Regions from separate parts of the Desulfocicer niacini genome, predicted to be linked through region 1. Evidence: riboswitches for the same ligand, from Rfam matches in the RefSeq annotation. Region 1 holds a riboswitch; each other region holds the start of a gene.
The links. A riboswitch is a leader RNA that binds a small molecule or an ion and turns the genes downstream of it on or off. The one in region 1 is predicted to bind cobalamin.
Positions count from the first base shown of each region.

Region 2: it holds a riboswitch for cobalamin, as region 1 does, so the genes downstream of both, cobO (cob(I)yrinic acid a,c-diamide adenosyltransferase) here and ACYQ2M_RS16790 (TonB-dependent receptor) in region 1, are expected to answer to the same signal.
Region 3: it holds a riboswitch for cobalamin, as region 1 does, so the genes downstream of both, ACYQ2M_RS15590 (TonB-dependent receptor plug domain-containing protein) here and ACYQ2M_RS16790 (TonB-dependent receptor) in region 1, are expected to answer to the same signal.

Region 1 is NZ_BAAHYK010000032.1:24,922-33,182, forward strand. Features, by position in the region: gene ACYQ2M_RS16790 (TonB-dependent receptor) at 1-1,986, opposite strand, end outside; cobalamin riboswitch at 2,359-2,543, opposite strand; partial or broken gene ACYQ2M_RS16795 (IS4 family transposase) at 3,122-3,977, opposite strand; gene ACYQ2M_RS16800 (transglutaminase-like domain-containing protein) at 4,449-5,138, shown strand; gene ACYQ2M_RS16805 (DUF3795 domain-containing protein) at 5,614-6,060, shown strand; gene ACYQ2M_RS16810 (MBL fold metallo-hydrolase) at 6,199-7,188, shown strand; gene ACYQ2M_RS16815 (P-loop nucleotide/nucleoside kinase family protein) at 7,394-7,939, shown strand.
Region 2 is NZ_BAAHYK010000028.1:20,161-28,421, forward strand. Features, by position in the region: gene ACYQ2M_RS15545 (nitrogenase component 1) at 1-2,100, opposite strand, end outside; gene cobO (cob(I)yrinic acid a,c-diamide adenosyltransferase) at 2,105-2,641, opposite strand; cobalamin riboswitch at 2,917-3,100, opposite strand; gene ACYQ2M_RS15555 (AEC family transporter) at 3,181-4,140, opposite strand; gene ACYQ2M_RS15560 (carbon-nitrogen hydrolase family protein) at 4,369-6,012, opposite strand; gene ACYQ2M_RS15565 (DUF2149 domain-containing protein) at 6,009-6,380, opposite strand; gene ACYQ2M_RS15570 (MotA/TolQ/ExbB proton channel family protein) at 6,377-7,024, opposite strand; gene ACYQ2M_RS15575 (DUF2162 family putative transporter) at 7,021-7,773, opposite strand; gene ACYQ2M_RS15580 (cobaltochelatase subunit CobN) at 7,773-8,261, opposite strand, start outside.
Region 3 is NZ_BAAHYK010000028.1:30,108-38,368, forward strand. Features, by position in the region: gene ACYQ2M_RS15580 (cobaltochelatase subunit CobN) at 1-1,719, opposite strand, end outside; gene ACYQ2M_RS15585 (adenosylcobinamide amidohydrolase) at 1,944-3,158, opposite strand; gene ACYQ2M_RS15590 (TonB-dependent receptor plug domain-containing protein) at 3,294-5,267, opposite strand; cobalamin riboswitch at 5,487-5,677, opposite strand; cobalamin riboswitch at 5,959-6,227, shown strand; gene ACYQ2M_RS15595 (LbtU family siderophore porin) at 6,477-7,538, shown strand; gene ACYQ2M_RS15600 (class I SAM-dependent methyltransferase) at 7,938-8,261, shown strand, end outside.

The DNA of each region.
Region 1 (8,261 bases):
TTTAAAAACCCAGGTTATCTTGGTATCAACAAAATCGGCGGCAGGCATTTTCAAGTTATTATTATAATCTTCATATTGCTCGCCAAACCCGCGAAGGTCTATGGATAATGTCAGTGAGCCGTACGAAGTATTTCGAAGTGGGAAAAAATCCACTCCGACGCTGTATTCATATTCCGGCACATAATTAACTTTTTTACCGGAAAGATCTGCCAAGGTAAGAGACTTGGCATCAGGTGTTGCATAAGCTTTGGCTCCTCCTTTTTCCCACTCTGCGTCAATGGTGGTGAAACTGATCCGGTAACCCAGCCAGTCAAGAGGTCTTCCGTCAACTTCGGCCTCAATACCCTGATGAATACTTGAACCGGCATTTCGGTAGCCTTCAAAAGTGGTACCGTCATAATATGAAACCACTTTGTCATCCACCTTTGTATGGTAATAAATAAGACTGTAGTTAAAGCCCTTGCTGAATTGATGTTTAAAACCGGTTTCAATCGTGTCATACAATTCGGGTTCCAGATTCTGGGGCAGTGTGTAAGGATGATCATTTTCCATATCGGCCTTGTAATATCCCAAAGGCAGATAAAAATGAGAATGATTCCAGGAGACAAACAGATTGGCCTTGTCAAGAATTCTATACGAAGGCGATATATTCCAGTCGATGTCGCTGTCATTTTCAATTTTAACTGAGTCCGGCAACTGGTTTGAAAGATCATAGGTCATACTGTTATGCCGCAGGCCGGACTGAAGTCTAAAGCGATCATAGGAAAACTCATGATTAAAATTGATACCGAATAATTCTTTTTCAGCATCAATATCGGCTTTACTCTCAGTTGAGGCATTGTTTCCTGCGGTATCCCAGGGATAGCTTCTTTCCTGTGTGAAATCACTGTATTTGTAATCCAGACCAAAGGTGAGGGTATTGGAAATAAGGCCCGAATCAAACGTACGCCCCACACTGCCCATGACATCATATGTCTTTTCAATACGATGATCACGGTAGTTATCATCAAGTTTGGAAGCATAATTCAAATACTTTTTAGAAAAGAAATCCTGCTGGTCCCGGCTGAAACCCACGGATGAATTAATAAGCCAATTATTTTTATCATACTCATATTTAATCAGTGCATTAATAAGTTCCTCGTCCGACTCGTTGGGCAACATCAGATATCCAGAACCGTCTTCTTTTGTGTATGCAGCAGACTCAGTTCTATCCTGATCGACCTGCCATTGGGCCAACCCAATGGGGTATTTGTTAAAACTCTGGTTGATTCCGACAATAAGATCAAGACGCCCAGCATCAAACTGTCGTCCAATCTGAGCCTCACCGTTTTTGGTTTCTTCATCACTGTCACGGTAGCCATCGGATTCATTTGCATATGCCGAAATACTGTAATCTATTTGATCAGACACTCCGGATATAGTGCCGGTCAATTTTTTGGTATTCCATGAGCCGTATTCTGCACTGACACTTCCCTCAAACTTTTCTTTCGCACCGGCACCACTTTTAGTTGTAATCAGGATGACGCCCCGCGCTGCGTTTGCACCGTACTTGGATGTGGGAGGAGACTTAATAACCTCAATCTTTTCAATATTGTCTATGGGTATACTATCTATTTTACTATAACCGTATACGCCGACATTAATGGGACGACCGTCCACATAAATCTGGGGTCCTCCAGACATACCAGTTCTGGTACCACGGATACTGAAATAGGTTTGGGAACTTGATTTCTGACTGACTACACCGGGGATTGAAGAAATCAATTCCGCAGTACTGCTCTGACCACTGTTTTGAATATCCTTTAAGGTAAGCACATGTATGGATGCATTGGTGTCCAAAAGTTCACTCTTTGTTCCCGAAGCAGACACAATAACCGTATTTAAAACGGTGACATCCTCGTCATCCTGGGCCATGGCACCGGAGCAAAAAATTGCTCCAAACAACATCATTACAAAAACAAACCTAATGTTCCTAAATTGTTCCATCTTTTCCTCAATTTCCTTTGATAATTTTACACACTCTTGAACCGGACTATCCGGTAATCAAGACAATTATTTCTTGGAAGGACTCGCTACGCTCGCCTTCCAAGCATAAATTTCAACAGACACGCTTCCCATGCTGATGAACTTTTAGTTATTTTAATACAACATCAGTCTTTGGCCTTCTCCCCCAGCTTTGCAGAGACAATAATGATTTTACTATGGGCTTTACATCACTGATGCGCCACATTGTCTCTGTCGTTACTGATCATATGATACCAAAACAAAAAAAGCCCTGAATCGTTTAAAAAAACGATTCAAGGCTGTCCCTTTTTCTATCCTCAGAATCAAACAGGAGCCAGCATTGCCGTACACAGCATCCCTATGGTTGTCCAGGTAGGTCTTCTGACTCTTGGATCAATCTACTGACTGCGCCTTCCCGACCAAAACATGGACAGTGACATTATGCAGTGTTCGTCCCCAATTACAGCGACGGGCTCGTTCCGGAGTTTAACCGGATTCCCTTTTATGCAAATTCTTGCACCTGATCAATGCATTTAATTAGTTTGTAAAACCTTAAAAGTCAATAGGAAAGAACCCACAATTTGTCTATTATTTTCTTTTCATTAACAGCTGGTCACATTTTAGATGATTTGCAGGCAATATTTTTCCGGAGCATGAGTTCCTTTCATAAACTTTGACATTAAAAACCATAGCGCTATAACGTTAAAATAAAAATGATTTTTCCATCATACGCCTGTACACGACTTCTGTTCATCGACTCATGGTTTTGCGCGCCAACTTCCTTTAGACGGCTCCTCACGGCTCCGCCCTTGTTTTCGGATAATACTTGTGCTAACTGTAACTTGGTTAACAGGATTCACACATAGGGGACTTGCACCCCATAAGTTCACGCCCATGCCGGGCGTACACAAATGTTTACACCGGATCGCAATTCGCTGCTGCAGGCCTCGAGTGCATCGGTCATGGTGAATTCATCACTCAACTTTCGGAGGAGTGATTTTACGCCTCCAATAATTCCTTTCACCTATTATTCTTCAAGCCAAAATATGCAAGGGCTTTATTCATGACCAACTCAAGTATGTTTTGTATCACATGGGACAAAAATTATTTTTGCCTATTTTCCATTGGAAAGACTTACAACAACTTCAGCCTTTATTTTTGCTCGCCCCCGTTTCTTCTTCAATTTTTTATAGGGGTCAGATAACCTTAGTTTTTTACTCTTAAACTCATAAAGCCATTTAGGTTGATCTTTCAGCATGCAGATAACATGGATATGTTCACGAAGATCCGCTATGGCAAATGGCATTGAGAACCAGCTATCCATTAATACATATTTGGTCCGAACCCCTATATCAAGAGCTCTTTTGACCATAGGGATAAGATGTGCCGTGCTTTTGGTGATGGCCTCCCGACGTCGTTGGTAATCACAAATTTGTTTTTTTGTCGGCTGAGGATAAAAGGATAAAATCAATTCCAAGAAAACTGTTTCCATCAGACCAACCCAAGGTAAGTATCCTAAATCCTATTATATATTTTTTATGCGTATGGTCAGATACTCGGGATAGAAGTTCTACTTTTTTAAACGGTTCCTGCTATGGGTAGAATCATCAAAAATGAGAACTTCCTCAGTGGAGTCGTTGAGAAGTTTTTTGATCGCAAAATAAATTTTACGGAAAAGAAGAAGTGTAAAACGCCTCCAGATTATAAGTGGATGAATTTAAAAAATTGTACACTGCCCCTTTATCAACCTGGATTTCTTTGTTTTTCACAATACCTTGAAATAAATTTGCTCTTGAAAAAGACAGTTTGAACAATGCCGAGAAAATAGCTAACGGGGTGGCTCCCTTTGTTTTGGTTATTCCTGATCTATTCAAAAGTGTGCCAACTGTTAATCTTGACAAATGCTCATAAATAATACCCATTTTATCGAAATTTGAGGTTTGATTTTGTTCACTGATCAGAGTAGTATTCATTTTAACGAATTTCCTTTGTTTTTTGTTTGTTTAGCGGTAAACAAAACATACCAAACAAAGAGAAAACCGTGAATATTTATTGATATATCAAAGCCTTAAATTCAAAATGAGTTCTTTTTTGGATCACCGAAAATTGAGTTATACAGGTTATAGTCCTTTACTATCGACAGACCTGTGATCGCCGCAATAGGAAAAAATATAAAGTCGTATATGCCGGTTTAAGGCTTCTTGAAATTCATGATCGATGCACACCGGCTTTGGCTTCTATGGTGAGTCCTTGGTCCACGCTGCTGAGCTCTTTTGATGAAGTCCGTCAGGTGCTTTGTGATCATGGTTTCGCTCTGAATGTAAAGGTAATTCGAAAACGGGCTTACCGTTATTATGCTGAGCATGCTCGGCTGGTACAACAAGCAGGCCAAATTTCATTAAACAAATATAACAAACATGCCGTACTCTATTGGAAAGGACAGAATGAAACAGCAATCGAATCTTGACATCTATCTAAAACCTACGTTTTTTATTGACAGCGATTCACCACGAATCCAGGCGTATGCCCGAAATCTCTGCAGGGGTATAAGCTCTGAACGGGACCGAGCCATCGCACTCTACTATGGGGTCCGGGACGATATCCGCTATGACCCCTACAGTTTTGAAAATAATCGAAACTTTATCCGGGCAAGTTCTGTTCTGGAAAAAAAAGCTGGCTATTGTGTTGCTAAAGCAGTGCTTCTTGCAGCGGTTGCCAGGGCACAGGCCATTCCTGCCCGCCTTGGATTTGCCGATGTCCAGAACCATCTGGTAACTGAGCGATTGAAGTCTCTTATGGAAACCAACCTATTTGTATACCACGGGTATGTTGAATTTTATCTGGAGGGACAATGGGTCAAGGCGACCCCAGCGTTTAATGGGTCCTTGTGCAGTCATTTTAATGTAAAACCCCTGGAGTTTGACGGCATCCATGATTCCATATTCCACGAGTTCGACAATGCGGGAAATCGTCACATGGAGTATGTGAACGATCGAGGCATTTTTGCCGACCTGCCCTTTGAGGAGATCCTTGCTGCTTTCAAAAGGTATTACCCGAAAATTATTGAAATGAATGTACTGGGGGATTCACGTGCTTTCAGCATTGAAGCTTTAAAAGAGAAACCTTTCAACTGAAAGACCTTTGTCCCAAAAGCCTGAACCAAACCCAATGGCGAGCAGTCTTTATCAAAGATGGCCAGGAATTTTCAGCAAACAATGCACAATCCGCTGTGGCGATCTGCACGGCAGCCGTCGGAGCGCTGAGCAGCAAGTAGAGCAAATACTGTCAGGAGCGATACTTATAAAACTCAGGCGATGTCCAGGGAAGACAGGATCAATCGCCTGCATTCAAGAAGAATTTTCCCCGCTTCTTTAAGTACCTTCATGGCCCGGGAAATTCAGGGAAAAGATCAGCTGGACAGTCCAGGGCCAGGCATGGGAGACTTTTCGACCAAGAAAACTGCGTTTTATTGTGAGGCCCACGGTGCCGGTCAACACCGCGATTATGGTTCTTTAATTTTAACCAATACCCCCCAAACGGGTGATGTTTCATTGTCGAAGTTGAATTATAATTATTCAAATTAATCAAAAAATAAAAGGAGAATGAACTATGGATTTCTTTCAAATGACAGCCCCCTGTGGTTTGGACTGCTTCAACTGCCATTTTTATTTGGCCCTGAAAAACAATGAAGCAAAGGTCTCTGTTGAAAAAATGTCCGAAAAATATAATGTGCCTGTTGAGATAATGTTGTGCAATGGATGCCGAAATCACGATGGCAAAATACCATTACAAAAACACATTTTTGGCGAATCGCATAGTTGTGCTGCATATGAATGTGCTCAAAGTAAAGGCATAGATTTTTGTGGTGATTGTGAGGAATTTCCATGTGACAACCTACATCCTTATGCTGACAGAGCCACCGAGCTGCCTCATAATATGAAGATTTTTAATTTGTGCTTAATAAATAAAATGGGATTAGAAAATTGGGCGGCTTCAAAGGCATCTGAAGTTCGAGAAACATACTTTACAAAGCCATGGACACTATCAGACAAATGATATCATCGTTTCCTTCAGAGACACAAACAGAACCCAGCGCTGGAGCAGACCGATTTAAAAAAATAGATTTTAAAAAATCCTATCATATGGTGGTCCGAGATTAGAAAATCGCAGCGTAAAGCATTAAGGAGTATAAAAATGTCCTATCGCATTTCTCCGGCCTGGTGGCCTATAATTGGTTTGTCTTCCCCTGTTCTTTTTCCCTGGCTGTTAGCCAAAAATAGCCGATACAAACATGGCATCACGAAATCACTAAGAATTAATAAAAAACGAATCGAACATGCCAAACCTTTAGAACTCCCTCAGCTTGATAAGTTTGAACTAACTGTTCTTGTAGAACAAAAAGCGGATAAAGACTTTCTTAGTGCTCCCGGGGTGTCCTATCTGATAAAGACCGATCTTGGATCTTTGCTTTTCGATGTAGGGTATGGCCCGGAAAACCCCGCTTTGGCGCATAACGCAAAAAAAATGAATTTCAAAATGGACCAAGTGGATGCCATCGCGATTTCACATCTCCATCCAGACCACATGGGTGGATTCAAGGCGGTACGGGACAAAACTGTAACTGTTCCACAAGAGATTGGAGGAACCCAAAGACTCACTTGTTTTTTACCTGCCGAAGCCAATACAGGGGGAGGACAAGTTGAAGTCGTTGAAGGGCCACAGATGATAGCGGCAGGGATTGGCTCAACGGGTCCTTTGGCAAGGAGCCTTTTTCTAATGGGGTGGACTGAAGAGCAGGCTATTGTTGCCCGTCTAAGAAACAAAGGGCTAGTTGTATTTACGGGATGCGGCCATCCAACCATTGAAGTTATTCTTCAGATGGCCAAGCAGCTGTCTGACGAGCCAATATACGCCATTGGCGGCGGCCTGCACTTCCCTGTAACTGATAGCCCCCTTCATAAACCAGGCCTTAAGATACAAATGATCTGGGGCACGGGAAAACCGCCTTGGAAACGAATCACAGACGATGATTTGAAGCGCACCATAGACAATATAAATGCTATACACCCAAAGCATGTATTTCTTTCAGCACATGATACATGCGATTATGCAATAGAGAGATTTAAAAATGAACTCTATTCAGAGACATCGGTGCTCAGAGCAGGGGCAACTTATCAACTATGACGCTTAATGATCAAATACCAGGCGCTTGCAGCCGACACAAAGGGCCGCAGCGAACAGGAGATTCTCAGATCCTGCTTGATGGAAATGGATACCCTCCGGTTAACCGAAACGAAATTCAAAAAAAGACCTTTGAGCAGGCGAAAGAACGCTAAGAAAACATAAAAAATATTTTTTCCCTAACCACGGGGTTTGAGGCTTAAACGAAATGAATAAACCAAAACTGTATATATTTTCAGGGTTACCGGGTTCTGGGAAATCAACACTTGCTCAAGAGCTTTCTAAGTTATTAGGCTTTGTGTATTTAAGGATCGATACCATTGAGCAAGAATTAAGAAAACTTTATAATTTTAAAGTAGAGGGCGAGGGTTATCGTTTGTCGTACAAAATCGCACAAGATAACCTTAGACTCGGAACAAGCGTTATAGCTGATTCATGTAACCCGATTGAGCTAACTCGAACAGAATGGAATGACGTTGCAAAAAAATCAAATGTAGCCTTCACCAATATTGAAATTGTATGCTCAACGTTATCTGAACATAAATTCAGGGTTGAAAACAGAGCGTCTGAAATTGAAGGGCTCACATTGCCAACATGGAAAGAGGTCGTAAATAGAGAATACCATCCGTGGGGTAGAGAGAGGTTGGTAATAGATACAGCGGGTAAAACAAAAGCAGAAAGTTTCCAGGAGCTCTTGTTAGGCTTGGGCTTCGAGAAAAAATCGCTTAACCAAACGCTCCACCGGACTCCTTAATTTAAGTCTTTTTATTACAAATACACGCAAAACAATCGCCAAATTACTCCGCGCGGTGAGCTGGGCGTATGGTGCACATAATTAAGGATTAAAATATTTCATCTAAAAATTGCGAGGCTCAGATGATTGTCCATAATGTAAAATTTAAAAAAGGAATACCAGAACATTGGCCGATTAGAGAGACTCCAAAAATATATGTCGGGAGCGCTGAATCTGATATTCGATATAGAGATGTGCTGGTCAACGGTGGGCACAGATGGGAACTTTATTCTAAACCAAGCATAAATTTTTCTACGTTTGATGTAAGTTCTCAATAACCTGG
Region 2 (8,261 bases), on a different contig from region 1:
ACACATGGGAATGATGTCCACATGCAGTGGATGGGGCAGGTTTTTAGGGGTATAATTCCCCAGGAAAAGATCTGGTTTGAAACGTTTTAGATCCCCATCTCTTTTGGCTGGGTCATAGTTTGTTTCCACCTTGAAACGGTCCGGATACCGGGTGACGAAAAGATTATCCTGGGAATAATTTAAAATGCATACTTTAACAACTTCCATGCCCAGATCAAAGGCCGCTTCCACAATCCAGTCCACATCATGCATGTAGGTGAGGAGCATGAGTCGTCTTCCCTTGAGGGTATCCCCATATTTGGCAATCATGGTGTCATAGTGTTTTTGATGGGTATCAATGATTTTTTCCCCCGCCATGGGTTCATTGAAGAATTCGGCAATTTCCCTGACCCAGACAGCACTTTCGGAAAATCCCACGGGAAAGGGACGTTTTGCCGTGGGAATTCCCAGTTGCTTATCAATGAATTTAGCCATGAGTCGCCCCAGATAGTCGGTGTAAGCTGGCAGATTTAGGGGGGCTTTCGTAAAGTTTTTCAATTGATCCACGGAGGTGTTTCTGACAAACCGGCAATTGACACTAATATTCATAGCCCCAAGTAGTGCCACAACGGTGTTAAAATTAGTCTCTGCGTTAAAGGCGATATTTTTTTCCGCCAGTATATTTACACAATGGGATTGGGGCTTAACGGTTTTATCCATCAATGCTGCGGCTCCCTCCATGCAGGCATTGATGACACCCTGCATGTAATCCCCCTGAAGGTTACCATCTGATGTTATTGGGATCACCGGTACATGGGGATATCGGTTCCGAATTTCATTGATGGCGGCAAGGGGATCATCTCCGATGACCCCAGAGGGGCAGGTGGTAATCAGAAATACGGCTTTGGGATTTTGTGCCATGGCCTGTTCAAGGGTGTTCACAAGCTTGTCTTTTCCTCCGTAAATCACCACGGATTCATCCATGTCCGACGATATCACCGCCGGGGCCACCTGGTGTTCCAGCAGTATCTTTTTCTGGGTAAACAACCTGAACCCTGCCGATAAAATGGCCTGGCAGGCAATGTTGGTGCAGCTTCTCGGGCCGTGGGCCACTGTGATGGTGTCTTTGATCTGGGTTGTGGTGGCAAGAGCCCCGGAAAATGCGCAGCCGTGCAGGGGCTCCCGGTTGAGCAGGCTTTTGGACAAAAAAACCGGTTTTTGACTTCCGGGTTTGACCTGGAATATTTTCTCCGTCGGTTTTTCATCACTATTTGGCGGTGGGGCCGGGGCTGTGTTTTGTGTCTTTGTCTGTGGGATCTTCTTTTGCAGGACAAGCTGTTCAAGAAAGTCTTCATCGAGGAACCGGGCAGGATAAAAGGTGCGGTTTTCCAGAACATCCCGGGCAAGGTCATGAAAAGCCTGGGCCTCCATGGAGTCGGGAAAGCTTTCCACCACTGTTGTTTCCATCATTTCAGCTTTTCTGAATAAATCACTTCTGGGTATTACCTGTTTTACGGGAAGCCTGACATTTTGGGCAAAGCCTTCCACGGAGTGTCTGTTTTCTTCGCTCCCCCTGCTGTTGAGAATCAGACCCGCAAGGCGGGGGCCTCCTTCATCAAAATTTTTAACCCCCTTAAGGATATTATTGGCCGCATAAATGGACATGAACTCCTCGGAGGTCACCACATAGACGGTGTCGGCAAATCCCCGCCTCAGGGGAACTGCAAATCCACCGCATACAACATCACCAAGCACATCATACACCACCACATCAAAGGCATTCATATCAAGGCCAAGGCGCTCAAACAGGGCAAAGGTGCTTAAAATGCCCCGTCCGGCGCACCCCACGCCGGGTTCCGGGCCACCGGCCTCGGCGCAGACAATTCCTTTGTATCCCACATGAAGAACCTGGCTCAGGTGCTGCAGTGCCACAGGGGTGTTTTTCATGTAATCCAGGGCCGTCATGATGCGTTTTCCCCCCAGAAGCAATCGGGTGGAGTCGTGCTTGGGATCGCATCCGATCTGCAGCACCTTTTTACCGCCATGGGCAAGGGCCGCAGAAAGATTGGCTGAAATAGTGGATTTGCCGATACCACCTTTTCCATAAATGGCTATTTTCATATGGTTAAAATTCGATTCCTTTTTGTGCCATAATTCCATTCTGGTATGGATGTTTGACCTCCTGCATATCCGTCACAAGATCTGCCGTTTCAATGAGTTTTTTGGGGGCATATCGTCCGGTGACCACCACATGGAGATCTTTTCTTCTGTGAGTGATGCCATCCAGGATGGTATCTGTGTCCAGAAACCCCAGAGTCATAAGGTAGGTAAGTTCGTCCAGAAGCACCATGAAGTAGTCGCTGGAGGAAAGTTTTTCTTTGGCCAGATCCCATCCCTTGAGGGCAATGGTACGATCTTTTTCCAGGTCATCGGATTTAAAGGTAAAACCGTTTCCCATGACATAAAAATCCACCAGATCCATGTATCTTTCCATGGAAAAGAGTTCACCGTATTTCCAGTTTCCCTTGATAAACTGAATGATGCAGATTTTTTTACCATGTCCCAGAGCCCTGAATGTTTGTCCCAGTGCTGCGGTGGTTTTTCCTTTACCGTTTCCCGTGTTTACCATGAGTAAGCCTTTATTCATAGCCTCGGTCTCCATTTTAGGTAGGCGGCTTTTATCATGATGATATCATTTTAAGGGACTCAGCAGTTTTCAATTTACCGTTTACCCAAGGCAACACCCACAGGATACAACGGCCTGGGCTTGAAAAATGGTAAATCAATAAAATCTGACTCCCTAAAATAAAAATAGTTCATCACAATAAATGGTCTGTCCGGAAAAACAAAAATCCCCGGACCGAAATGATTTTCAATCCAGGGATTTCCCTTTTTTATCCTTAGATACTTCGCCGGGCGATTCGTTGCATTAAAATGCAAGCCCGCTTGGCACAGGTAGGTCTTCTGACTTCCGGATCAATCTAACGGCCGCACCTTCCCAACCATATGGTCAGTGGTATAATTGCAGCTTTCGTCCCCGGTCACAGCGGTGGGTCCGTCCACGAGTCTAACGTGGTTCCCTGTTATGCTTTACTTCAGCACCTGTACATCAGATGATTCTAACCCTGAGCACTGTAATGTCAAGCAAAAAATATGGTAAAATCAAAATCCTATTTTAAATGCTATTTTCAATGATCATGGCTATTGAATCAGTATATGCCATAGGGCCAGCCACAGGGGCATGGCGGGCAGCGCCAAAAGGTATTGTACCAGCATCATGCTGCTGACGGTCTGGGTATCTCCACCATAATGTTTTATCATGAGGATTAAATTTGTGGCCGGAGGAGAGGATGATTGAAGGATCATCATACTGCTGAACAAAGGCATGGTGGCATATATGCCGGTGAAATACAAAATACCCAGAACCGTTGCGGGAATCAGCATGAACTTGACCAAGGCCACCGTGAGAATATCCCCCAGGGGAGGCATTTGTCGGAGTGAAATTGTTCCGATGGTGGCGCCCAGGATAAATACGGCCAGGGGGACGGTGGCTTGTCCGAGGAAATTCATTGCACGGATTGCCGGGGCGGGTACCATGGTGGAAAGGCCTGTAAAAATCAGTAAAAGCGGTATCAGTGTGGCCACCAGGGGTGGAGTGATGAAATCCCGCCAGTGAATATCAACCGTTGATTTGCCGGTGACCAGCACCTTGCCCACGCTCCAGGTCAAGGGAGTCATACCGGTAACCAACAGGAAACAGTACAGGGCGAACATGTCAAACTGATCCGGGTAGAGGAGCTGACCAATGGGCAGAACAAAGTAAATACCGTTTTGTATGGAGGCTATGGGAATAAGATGTCGTTTTTCCACCTTTATCCGGGTCAGAAGGGCCGTAAACAGAGTCCCTGCCGCAAACAGTCCCACACCGGAAAGGGGCCATGCCCACCAAAAGGTAAATTGTCCCGGATCAAAACGGGTAATTGTTGTGGAAACAATGAGACAGGGTAGAAACACATTGACGGTAAGCGTGGACACCGCCTGGACCTGCTCTTGGGATACCACCTGCTTGCGCACCAGTAGCCCGGCTGCCGTGGAAATGAGCGACAATTGAAAAATCGCGTTGAATATAGTTCCGAACGTGCTTAAAAATATAGATGACATGATACCCCGGCCCTTTTTTATTCCTGCCTTTATTTTCTGTTCACCGGGTTATAGAATACTTTGCTTGTGCGGTCAATGTGGGCTGTATGATCTAAAAAAGGTTTTGGACGTCACCGTATGCCGGGCACGGTCTGGCTTAGGCGCTGGCAGCGTGGCATGGAAGTTGGTGACGGCTTTTTAACCGCAATAAACATCGAAATGTTGTCGGCAATGCATTGCGTTTTTTGATTAATCGGTACAATCCACTTTTTTTTGTGTGGATGCGCTGGGTTTCAATAACAAATCATAATCAATGCAATAGTCAAAATATTTTTTCCGGGTTCCTGCGGTATCAAGTTGATAGCTGCATATCCCGGGGTGGTCCTGGTATTGATGGTCCCGACCGCCGTGGAGCCCCTGCATACAGGTAATTTCAGCAGCGTTACGGGCACAGGTGGCTACGGCCACACCATTCACGGTTCGCATGCGGCTTAAAAGTAAGTTTTTCCAGGAAAGGGTTTTTTCGGAACACACCACCAGATCGCATCCCAGCTTGGCCAGAATAACGGCCAGTTCCGGGTGCTGTAACGCTTCCACAGGAACCATGGCAATGGCGGCAGGGCCATGGTGTAATATTTTATAGGGAAAAAAAGGACTTTGCCCCGTATCCGGTTCAATATCTGATTCCATAAAAAATTGTTGGCCCTCCGGGGTTATCAGGACCGGTACGGCCGGGTCGCCCTTGGCCATGGACAGCGATACGGCAAAGGCCACCTTGCTATTTTGGGCCAGCAGCAACAGAGATTGGGAGGAAATTTTATCTTCCATACCCTGGGGCAACACCCACAGGGTTGGGTGATCATTTTTTTTCTCTGATATGGCAGCGGTCAATGATGGCAGGGATTTCTTTCCCGGCGGTGGGACGAAACAATGTACATCAAGCACGCCGGTTTCCGGCAACCGGTAATATCCGGTGAGATTTTCAACCCAGGGTTTCAGATAGATGTTGCGATAGTTGTTTACCTGTCGTGATGCCATGCACTGTTGACGGTGAACATGGCTCAATCGTCCCTGGTCATCCAGGGGAATGTCCGCCACAAAAATCTTGGAAGTTGCAGATGATTCGGAAAACAACGGTTTGCCCGTGGGGGCCACCACTGCGGAAACCGTCCGGGTACAGTCCATGGTAAGATCCTTGCCGGTTCGGTTGCAGGCTGCCAGATAGATACCGTTTTCAAGGGCCCTGGTCTGCCATACCTCAAGTGGGTTCAGGCCCCCCGTGGGGGGCCAGTTGGCCGGCACCCATAATAAATCCACCCCTTTGAGCGCCAGGGTTCGGGGTATCAGTCCAAAATAACTGTCCGCACAGATGGCAATACCCATACGACCCCAGGGGGTGTTAAAAATTCCCTCCTGATAGGGACTACCCGGCCTTGCCCATCGTCTTTCACCGTATATTTTACGATATCGACATATGATTTTGCCCCCGGGGTCCAGAACAAAGGCGCTGTTGTAATAACTTTGGGTCAACGGGTCCTGTTCCGGAAAGGTGATGCCGATGTAAACCTTCTGCTCCCGGGCCAGTGCGGCCATGGCGGCCATGGTTTTTCCCTGGTCAGTTTCCGTATAGGGCGCAATGTCCCGGCGGGAGGAAAAAGAGTAGCCGGAAACGGCAAGTTCCGTATTCAGGATAAGCCTGGCCCCCTGCTGGGCGGCACTGCGGTTCAGTTCCAACAGGGCTTTGAGATTTTCGGCAGGATCTTTATGTTTCACCGCATAGTGGATCAGGGCAATTTTAAGGGAGTGGGCCACGGAGGTCTGGGCCGTTGCCGGCATGCCCCATTGGCACAACAGGAAAAAGATCAACACAATACGTTTGAGCATAAATTTCATTTAAATCCATCCATCATCTCTTCGTTTAACTCACTGGGGATATAGATGACTCGTCCGTCTTTGAGCTGGTAGGCCGTCCCCAGCTCAAATCCTTCATCTCCACCCACCGTGCGGTCTGTAATCTTTTTAACCTTGACGTCGGTGCCTTTTTTAGTGATCACCTGCCATTGATCCTTTACTTTTTTCATCACCGTGATTTGACTGTCCGGGTTGAAAAAATCAAGCACCTGGAAGGTGGCCATGAGGGAAAGGAGCAGAGCCACAATAAACACAAGGGCCACATCAAACAGATTGGCCACGCCGTTCATGGGCTCTTCGTTGCCCGCCTTACGAAATTGACCCGGTCGGCTGGTTGCAAGGTATTTCATAAAGGGGACCCTTTTTTTGAAACAGGTTCGTCTTTTTTCACCATGGCCTCTGTGATCAGGTTGATATTACGCATGTCTTCAATGGCCCACCGTTCCCTGGTGACGGAAAAAAAATGGGCTGTAATTCCCAATGCCAGCCCCACGACCGTGGTGGTAAATGCCAGGATCAGGCTGGAGGAAAGCTCGGCCATGTTTCCCTTGGTAAGTCCGGCAAGGCCGGTTCCCATGGGAATCAGGGTTCCCATGAGCCCAAGGCTTGGTCCAATGCGAACAATCAGCCGGATTTTATCCACCTCCCGCAGCAGGGCATAATGCTTCTGCTGGTTGAGGTCTTCCACCTTTTCTTCTTCAAATCGGCTCTGCTCTTTGATGATGCTTCCAAGGTTGTTAGTGTAATCGCCAATGTGGGCAGGAAGATTCTCTGCCAGGGATGGGGGCAGTTTCCGCTGGGACTGAATCTGTTCAAGGGAGTCGGTCAGTTTGCCGTTGCTGCGAAACTGGGTTCGTTTAATCCATTCTGCAATAAACCCACCGGTATAGATGAGCATCCAGAGACACAGGATCACCAGCAGGATCACCACGGGATAGAGCAGGGCCGTTGAAATGGTATAGAGTATGGTCTGAAGTGCAGGGAAAAGATTCAATGGGTATCTCCTTTAGAAAAATAGGTGCGGACAAATCCCAGGCCGGTCAGAAAAAGGGATATGCCCGATAATATCAGGATGGGGCGTAAGTCCGACTGGGGGGCGGGGCTGTTGGAAACGGCCATGGTAAAGGCGGCCTTGATTTCAGGATACAGGGGAGCAATGACCACGGTCATGAGAAAATAAAGGGCTATCAAGGTCATGGAAAGACCCAGAAATCCTGTACCGGATCCCATGTGACGACGGCGGGGAAAAAGCACGCCCAGGGTCAGGGCAATGATACCCATAAACATCCCAAAAAGAATCAATGTGGTTAAAAACGGCGGATATGGAGACAGGGAAAGGGCCAGGGTAAGGTTCAGCAAAATTACGGTGGCGCACACCGGGCAGGGCACAACCAGCAGCAGACTTGCCCGGAACAGGGAGGGATGCTTTGCATTTGAAGGACGCATCAAAAGGGTTGTCCCCCAGACCAGGAGTCCCAGGGCCACCACAAGGTGTACCCACATGCCATATTGAAGCAGGTGGGACAGCTTGTCCAGGTAGTTTAAGAGATTCAATTGACTTACAATGGCGTAAATACCGAAAAACAGAACAAGATAGGCAAAAAAGCACCCCCCCGTAAAAACGACTTTTTTACCCGGGGAAAGGCTTGTGCTGTATATCTGGGCTCCCAGCCCCACTCCGGCTTTAATGCCGAACACGGAAAAAGCCACCAATATGCCGCTCATCCAAAGTTGTTCAAACATTATATTCTTTTCCTTTTCCATCCCAGGAGCACAAGGCCCAGAATTATGATGACAATGGCCATGACCATCCAGGAGGAGCCGGAGGAGGTGACCTTGGTCTCTTCCATTTTTTCCTCCACCATTTCAAACCCTTTAAGCGGTTTGCCCTCTTTTTCGGCCTTGACCGTTTCCTCCTGCTGAATCTCTTCCACGGTCTCTTTCAATCCTTCCCGGATCTTGGCATGCTCTGCCTCATGTTCGGCCTGGGTTTTTCCCACGGCTTTGGCCACCACCATCTTGAACTGTTCCAGCTCTTTGGGGGTGAGAAGCCCGTACAGGGAGATGATGTTGGTGACAAATTTTTGAAGCATGGCATTGTTGCAGGTGTGTTCACAGCAGGCCACGCCCTTTTCAATGACGTTCAGGGCATAGGTTCTGGCCAGATCTTTTTTCACCTCCTCGGGTGCCTTCCAATAATCCTTGCGGTCTGCCTCCAGCATCCGGGCCGC
Region 3 (8,261 bases), on a different contig from region 1:
GCCTGCCTGTTTGCCGGGAAGCCATTCATGGGACCCGTGGGTGCCAAGGGAAATAATGCCATCTGCCTTGAACCCATGCTTGAGCCACAGATAAAAGGCCGTATACTGGTGGTGGGGCCACAATGTGGTGGAGTGGTAGAGTTTGGTGGGGTCATCGTGCCAGCCCCGGGAGGGCTGGGGCACCAGGACCACATTGCCAAGGGTGACGCAGGGAAATATGATTTCCCGGTTTCGGGTCATGATGTTGGATGCCTCCACCCGGCCCCAGTCGGCCTCAACGCCTTTTTTGTAGTCGGGGTCAAGATCCTGATACCATTTGTTGTATTGATCAAAGGGCAGACGAATCACTCTATTTGCACGGATGAGGGCATCCAGCTCCCCCGGGGCCCAGGAGCCGATGTTTCTGCCTGAAGTCAGTAGCAGCTGTTTGATTTCCTCTTCCGTGGGCAGTTTGCCGTCCACATGATAGCCTTCCCTGGACAATCGCTGTATAATTTCTTCCAGGCTGCGGAATACGTTGAGGTAGGTGGAACCGATGTTCTGTTTACCAGGGGTGTGATTCCAGAACATGATGACAATCTTTTTGTCCTTGTTGGGAGTTGCCTGCAGACGCTGCCATGCCTTTAGCCGTTTGATAAAAAAATCGATATTTTCTTCAATGGGCTGGTAGGTGTAAACGGTTCTACCGCTTTGTTCGTCCCGGAAGGCCATCCTGCCCCCCAAAAGGGAGGGTTCAATGAGTCCCAGAATTTCAGGATTGCTCATGGCATAGGTGATCTCCATGGGACCCAGGCCCTGGGGATCTTTTTCCCATTGGGGAAGGGTCAAAAAGTGCACCCGCAGGGGATTGAACACCGGAACGTCCAGTTTTGTGAAAAGCTCACGGGTCTTTTGGACATCGGAGGGAGAAAACTTAAAGGCCAGGGAGGCAATGAGATCCACCCGTGACTGCTTTGAGACCGGATCATAAAAGAATTGTTTCACGGCAGTTTGGGCTGGATAGGCGTACACCGGCAGTACATTGATGTTCTGGGCTTCCAGCTTTTGAACCACTGTTTTGACCACCTGGCCGATTTCTCCAGGATAGGCATAGGTGTTCATTTCCGGAATGCCCACCCAGAACCCTTCTGATGCATAATGTCCGGATGACCGATACCAGGAGAAATAGTCATCAAAAGTTTCAAATATTTTTTCGCTGTCCGGATGGAAAATACCGCTTTTGGGTATGGCCTGGGGGGTGCTGACATCAATGTCCAGGCCCAAATCCCGGTGGAGCAGAAACCCAATCAAACCTGACATGTTCCGGCGGGTAAAGGGCCGGGCATATCGCTTGACCTGGGGGTCGACAATAATTTTTTTCGGATTCCGGGGTACGGTGGAAAGGCCGTAGACCTTTGTTTTATTAAAGTCAACCTGTTCAAGGGCGTAGTCCACCAGGGTACGATACATGTCATCCAGGATAATGATATCCGCATTTTGGATTGTTTCAGGAGAAATTCTGTGGGTGACCAGGTCTTCTTCCGTATAATAGCAAAGGCTTACATTATCGGATATGTATGGATTTTCCAGCAAATGGGAAATGGCCTGGCTTGTATTGTAGGAGGCTGCGGCCCCGTTCAGGAGAATAAGGCTGTGTTTTTTCTGGCCCGTGGCCGATGCTGAAGCCGCAAACAGGACAAAAAAAACCAGAGCTGATAATAATAATTGGTTTTTACGCATGATTTTTCCTCCCGCCATGCATGGCGGGTTGTTGCTGGTGTTGTGGCAGAGCCGGATCAGAATACGGTCTGCCCGTGGCGGTTATATGAAAAGGTAGCCTTCAAGTCTACCTCAGCAGAGCCCCTCCCCCGATGGGCAATAGGAACCGGACAATCGAGCTGTCTACAGTTCCGGGCCCATTGCCCGTCGGGGGAGGGGCGGCATAATGCCATTTGGCTCCGCGTCTACGACCCTATCTTCGTTGTGTCCGCCAGGACTATACCATTTGCCAGTGCCTCAAAGGCTCTGGCCATCACCACGGGGATATCCGGCATTGGGGTATGCTTTGGTGAACCCTTCCTTAAATCTTCCACTCCGTTGATCTGGGCGGTGACGGACCGGCACATTTCATCAAAAAAACGTAAGTCTTTTATCAAACCTTTTTCGTGATCATCACTTACCGACAGGGAAAGTGCCATAAACCCTGCATAGGCGGGTGTGGACAACAGGCTTGTCAGCCCGTTTGTTATCTTTTCCCTGTCTTGTTCCCGGCAGGTCATGTAACCGGCAATGTCTGCAACCGTCACCTTGCGGTCGGCCAGTCGCTGGAAAATATCCCGATCTGCCGTAATGCGGTTCTGTTTCAGGATGGCCCGGGTTACCCCGTCATGGACGGCCCGGGCCATGATTTCCGCAATTTTGCTGTGTCCTCCTGCAAGGCCTGCATTCGACCCTTCCCCCTGAACCACAATGATATTATCCGTGCCCGTACCCGTGGCCCGATGGGACCAGGGGGTGTATGAACTTCTGACGTCCATATCCAGCAGGGCTGCGGATTTGGCTTCGGTGATGGTTATAATGCACCTGGCCCGGGCATTGGCGGAGAGTTTCCTGTTGCACATGACAATAATGTTGATGGTGCCATGATGGAAATACTGGCCTTCATCCTTTGACATGCGCATGGCATTGCCTTTAACACCCGCGGTGACCAGTGCTGTCACAGCCAGATCCTCATATGTTCTGGTGCTGACAGCCAGATTGTCCATGTCGGCACCGGTCATCAAGGCGCTGAATTCACCGTCATTGAAACCAAGATTTTTGCGGATGTCCTGTTTTACCTGTGTCACCCCGTGGGCCATGTGTTCCCGGCTGGCTTCCATGGGAACAAAGGTGTTACCAACCCCCATTATCCCGGTCAGATTCCCTTCAAAGGTGGAGAGAATGTCCTGGGGTGATTTAAAGTGGATGGCCAGGGATTTGAATTGATATTTTCCCACCCGATGCCAAACCACCCGGGCATGATCAACATAATCCAGATCAAGGTCCACCAAATGTGTGTTAAGTATGTTATCGGATGTTTCCGGTACTGTTTCTGCCGCAAGGGAAAGGGATGCCCCTTGGATCAATCCGAATATGAAAACAAGACAGTACACAAGGAATCGATCTCTGCGAGGTTTCATGATTTTTTCCTTTGTTCAAGGCGATTTCTGCCGAGAAATATACCCATGGCCATTCCGGCAGGTATATTTTGTTCCGGCCCCAAAAAGGAGCTCTGATTCCCTTACCCAAAGGACAAGGGAACCAGAGAGACAAATTTAATACTGATATTTCAAGCCCACATAAAAGGAACGTCCCGGCATGGTATAGCCCTGGACTGCGGCATAGGATTCATCAAAAAGATTCCGAACTTCGGCCTTGACGGAGAGATCTCCGTATCTGTCAAAGGAGAGCAGTTTTTTGTTCAGGGTCAGGTCGGCCACGGTGTAGGCATCAAGGGTTGACTCCCCTGTGCCTTCGTAATCGGTGATATCCTGCTCACTGATATGGCTGAAATTGAGGTTGGAGGAAAAACCTGCTGCATCATTGGAAAAACGAATGCCGTATGACGCGGTCCATTCCGGGGTGTACTGAAGGTCCTCATCGTTTCCATCGTCAGTGTAATCATTCAGCCAGGTAAAGGAGGCGTAGGGTGTCAGCTGATAGGCAGTCCATCCAAGCAGACTGCTGATGTCCAGTTGAACGGACCCCTCAAGACCGGACAGGGTGGCACCGTCAACATTTTCGTAGCGGGTGAGATCCTCTGCCGGGACATAGGAATAGGCGATTTTGTTTTCGAAATCCGTGTAAAAATAGGTCATACCGCAGGTAAAAATATTTTTGGAGATGTCCACACCGATTTCATATGTTTTACTCTTTTCAGGTTTCAGATCTGGATTGCCCGACCAGATACCAAACCCAAAGGCACTGTAATCATCAAACATGTAGAGCTGATCTGCGGTGGGCATTCTAAAGGCTTCGGCGTAATTGGCCCGGATGCTCAGGCCCTGGGTCAGTTTATACACAGCTCCCAGGCTGGAGGACCAATTGGTTTCACTGGTACTCTGGTTGTCATCACTTTCCACATCATATTTGTCATAACGTCCCCCTGCCGACAGGATCAATTTGCTGTCCAGCAGTTCGGTTTTTGCCATGATAAATGCCGACGGGTTGTCATAGGTGTTTTCCTCACCTGCAAGGGTATAGGAGTTGGAGATGGCGTAATAGGTCCAGTCCACACCCGCAGTAACATGGGTGGTGTCCCACATGGCGGTGAGCTGGGCCTGAGCGCCCTGTTGATCCGTATCCCGAAAATAATCGTGGGTGCTGCCGTAGGTTTCCGGATCAAAGGTTTCGTATTCGTCCTTGCCGTTGAAATAACGCAGATTCCATAATAAAAATCCATCTGCGGACTGGCCGTCATACACCAGATCAACGGTGTGAATGGCATGGTCCACATAGTCATCCAGATCATTGGCACTCAGGTAATCGGGATTGCCAATGCCCTCGCCCTGGTATCCGGTGTAGGTGATACCCATGCGATTATTGGCTGCAAATGTCCAGCCGCCGTTGAGGCTGAGCCGCTCCTTTGAATCAAACCCGGTGTTGTAATATTTATCCCCTTTGGCCGTGTTGTAATCGTCCTGGGATTCCCTTGAGATGGTGGCCGAAAAGTCAAAGCCCTTGGCATCACCGGAGATGCCTGCGGCTATCTTTTCATTATTCCAGCTGCCCAGAGAACCTTCCATAAAAGCAGATGTTTTTCCCTCACCTTGGCGGGTAATCACATTGACCACCCCGCCCATGGCCGAGGCACCATATTGCACCGACCCTGGGCCACGGATGATTTCCACCCGCTCCACATTGTCCATCATGATCTTTGACAGGTTACCGGTTCCAGAGCGTCGTCCATTGATCAAAATTAATACATGGCTTGCCAGATCGTTCCCATGGGTTTCTGTGCTGAATCCCCTTACGGAAACAGATACCAGGGAATTGGGATATTCACGGATCATGAATCCCTGTCTGGACAAAAGATCTCCCAGATCCTGGACAAAGGTCTGCTCAATTTCTTTCTGGGTGATCACGGTGATGTTGGTGGTGACATCTTCTTTTTTTTCTTTCACCCTTCCTGCGGTCACCACCATGGTGTCCAGTACGGATGTTTTTGGTTCGGGAACAGTTTGTCCCCAGGCAGGCAAGGATATCGTCGCAATAACTGCTGTAAAAAAGGTGGCAATCCAACGCTTCATAATGATGATTTCTCCTCAAAATAACCGCCATGGGTGGACCATTTTCACCTTGGTACACACCCACAACGAAGCTTGAAAGTCCTGTGGGTTTTGCCGGAACTTTCTCATTAAATGGCTTGTCCGGAAAAACAAAAATCCCCGGACCGAAATAATTTTCAATCCAGGGATTTCCCTTTTTTATCCTTAGATACTTCACCGGGCGACTTTTTCCATAAAGTATATGCCCGCTCTGTACAGGTAGGTCTTCTGACTTCCGGATCAATCTACCGGCCGCACCTTCCCAACCAAATGGTCAGTGGCATTTTGCAGCTTTCGTCCCCGGTCACAGCGGTGGGCCCGTCCACGATTTTAACGTGGTTCCCTGTTATGGATTTCACAAGAATAAAACTACCCATTTGTACAGTAAAGATCCTTTAATTGCAGGTGTCTTTAATTAAATTTGGATAGATTGTTTTCTATGAACTCCCTTATGCTTTACTTCAGCACCTGTACAGCGAGATATATTACTCCAGCTGGCTTTAATGTCAAGCAAATATTAAAGTCAAATATCGTATCTTTTTAATTGATCTTTGCGCAACATCATAATGGGTATACGGCAATAAATCTGTTGACTATTGAGAAAAAGAGTGGTTAAAGTTTCTGTCAAAATTGTCTGGGTGCTTTGTAAAAAGCATAGGGAAATCCAAATAGTGACCTTCCATGACGGCGTGGTAGACTTTTTTTGATTTCCCAACAGGGAACCCCGTGAAAATCGGGGACGGGCCCGCCGCTGTAATCCTTTTTCTCTTGACATTTAAAGGGAAAATCACTTCGGCATTTTATGCCACTGCTTTGTGCTTTTTAAACGTTTTTTTTGCATTGTCCTGCACTTTGGGGATATGAAAACGGATGAAAGGCCTGGTGGGAAGGCTGCTGAAGAGGACGGAAAGTCAGAAGACCTGCCCAGGCAAGATGCGTTTTTTCCCGTGGACAGAGAAACTGCGCAATGATCCCTCCGGATAAAAATGGGACATCCTGGATCGTTATTATTGTTACGGTTCGGGGTGTTGCCTGTCTTTGTTGTTTTTCCATCGCCCCTATGGTTGATACCTGGTAATGGTGTCAACGAATGCCTTGTGCATCGCCACCATCAATCACCGTACATGTTGTTTGTTGTCCGTTAAAGAAACAGGCGTTTATAAAAAAACAGGAGTTTAAAGGAGCGTAAAGATGAAACAAAGGACAAAAGGAGCAGGCAGCAAAAAAGGCATTGGTTATACTATAACTGTACTTTTTGCAATGATCTGCATGGGCAGCACGGGATTTGCCATGGATCTGGGTGAAATCAATCCGGGTAAAATTGATCTGTCCGGTTGCATTGAGGTTGAAGTTGGTTTTGAGGATAACGGGGTGGATGATGAAGATAGCAGCGATATTTCTCTTGCCACGGCGGAAGTGGGATTGGAAGCAGCCCCCACAGATTGGTTGACTGGATTTGTGCTTTTTTCCTGGGATGACGATGCCGAAGAGATGATCTTTGATGAGGCCCATGTTAAGCTGGGTGATTCTGACAGCATACCTTATTATATTCAGGTTGGCAAATTGTACGTTCCCTTTGGTATATATGAAACTAATATGATTTCAGATCCCATGACCCAGGATCTGGGAGAAACCGCAGACACAGCGATTCAAGTGGGTATCAACATGGGCGGTGTCAGTGCTGCTGCATATACATTTAACGGTGACATCGATGAAATTGATGAAGATGACGATATCAGCTGTTTTGGTGCTTCCCTTGCCTATGAATATGAATCCGAAGCCTTTACCCTGGCTGCCGGTGCGGACTGGATAAACAATATCTTTGAATCCGGTGGACTCAGTGAAGTGGCAGACGATCATGCAGGACTCGTTGAGTATGTGGATGGTTACTCCCTCCATGCACTTGCATGCATGGGGCCTGTCTCTTTTATGGCAGAGTATGTTGCTGCAGGTGATGATGCTGATTTTGGCGACGGTACCGCAATAGATGCCCCTGCAGTCTGGGCCCTTGAGCTGGGATATGCCGTTGATCTGGCCGGAAAAGAAACCATCTTTGCCCTGGCATATCAGGCATCTGAAGATGCTGTGGATATTTTGCCTGAATCCAAAATTCTTTGTTCCGTGGGCATGGCTTTCAACGATTATTTTTCCGCTGCAGTGGAGTACGCAAGCGCAGAGGATTATGACACTTCCGATGGTGGAAGCGGTGAAGATGTTGATAGTCTGACCTTTCAACTGGCCCTTGAGTTTTAAGTAGCTAATTTACGGATCTGCTTGACAGCCCGTTTCTGATTTATTATAGAAAGAAAAATTTTGTCTGAAGACAAAAAAATCGTATATCGTATATTGGGTTTTACGATTTAATGAAATTTCCGGATTAACAGGAAGCTTGGGGTTTTTAAGCCAAGTAACGGATAAGGCTGGACAGTCTGTCCGTAGCCTTTTTATATGAAAAAGTAGGTCGTTTTAACATTCTTTTATGCCTCGTTGTGGGCAAGGCCGGTGAGAATGTGGCCCGCCCGTGGCGGTTATATATAAAAAAAAATTAACCATGAAGGTTCAGCCGTTTACTGTATGCCGAATCTTTGTGGTTTTTTTTTGGCATGCTGCTTAATACCATTGAGATGGAAACAATTAATAGGAGCCTGCTGTATGGACAGACTGAAAAATCAGATTCAAAGATACTGGAATTGGAGAAGTGCGAGCTACAAAATGGACCGGGCCAAGTCAATCGAGACAGTTAGCGACTGGAAGTCCACCATCAACGACCTGGTGAGCCATGTGCGAGGAGAAGGGCTTAAAGCGCTTGATGTTGGTACAGGTCCCGGTCAGTTGGCATTTTATCTTGCCCAGGCGGGCTTTGAAGTCACCGGGATTGATATTTCCCCTGGCATGATTGAGCGTGCCAGGCGGCAAGCTGACAAAATGAGGCTTTGTATTGATTTTCAGACAGGGGACGCAGAGAATCTCCCATTT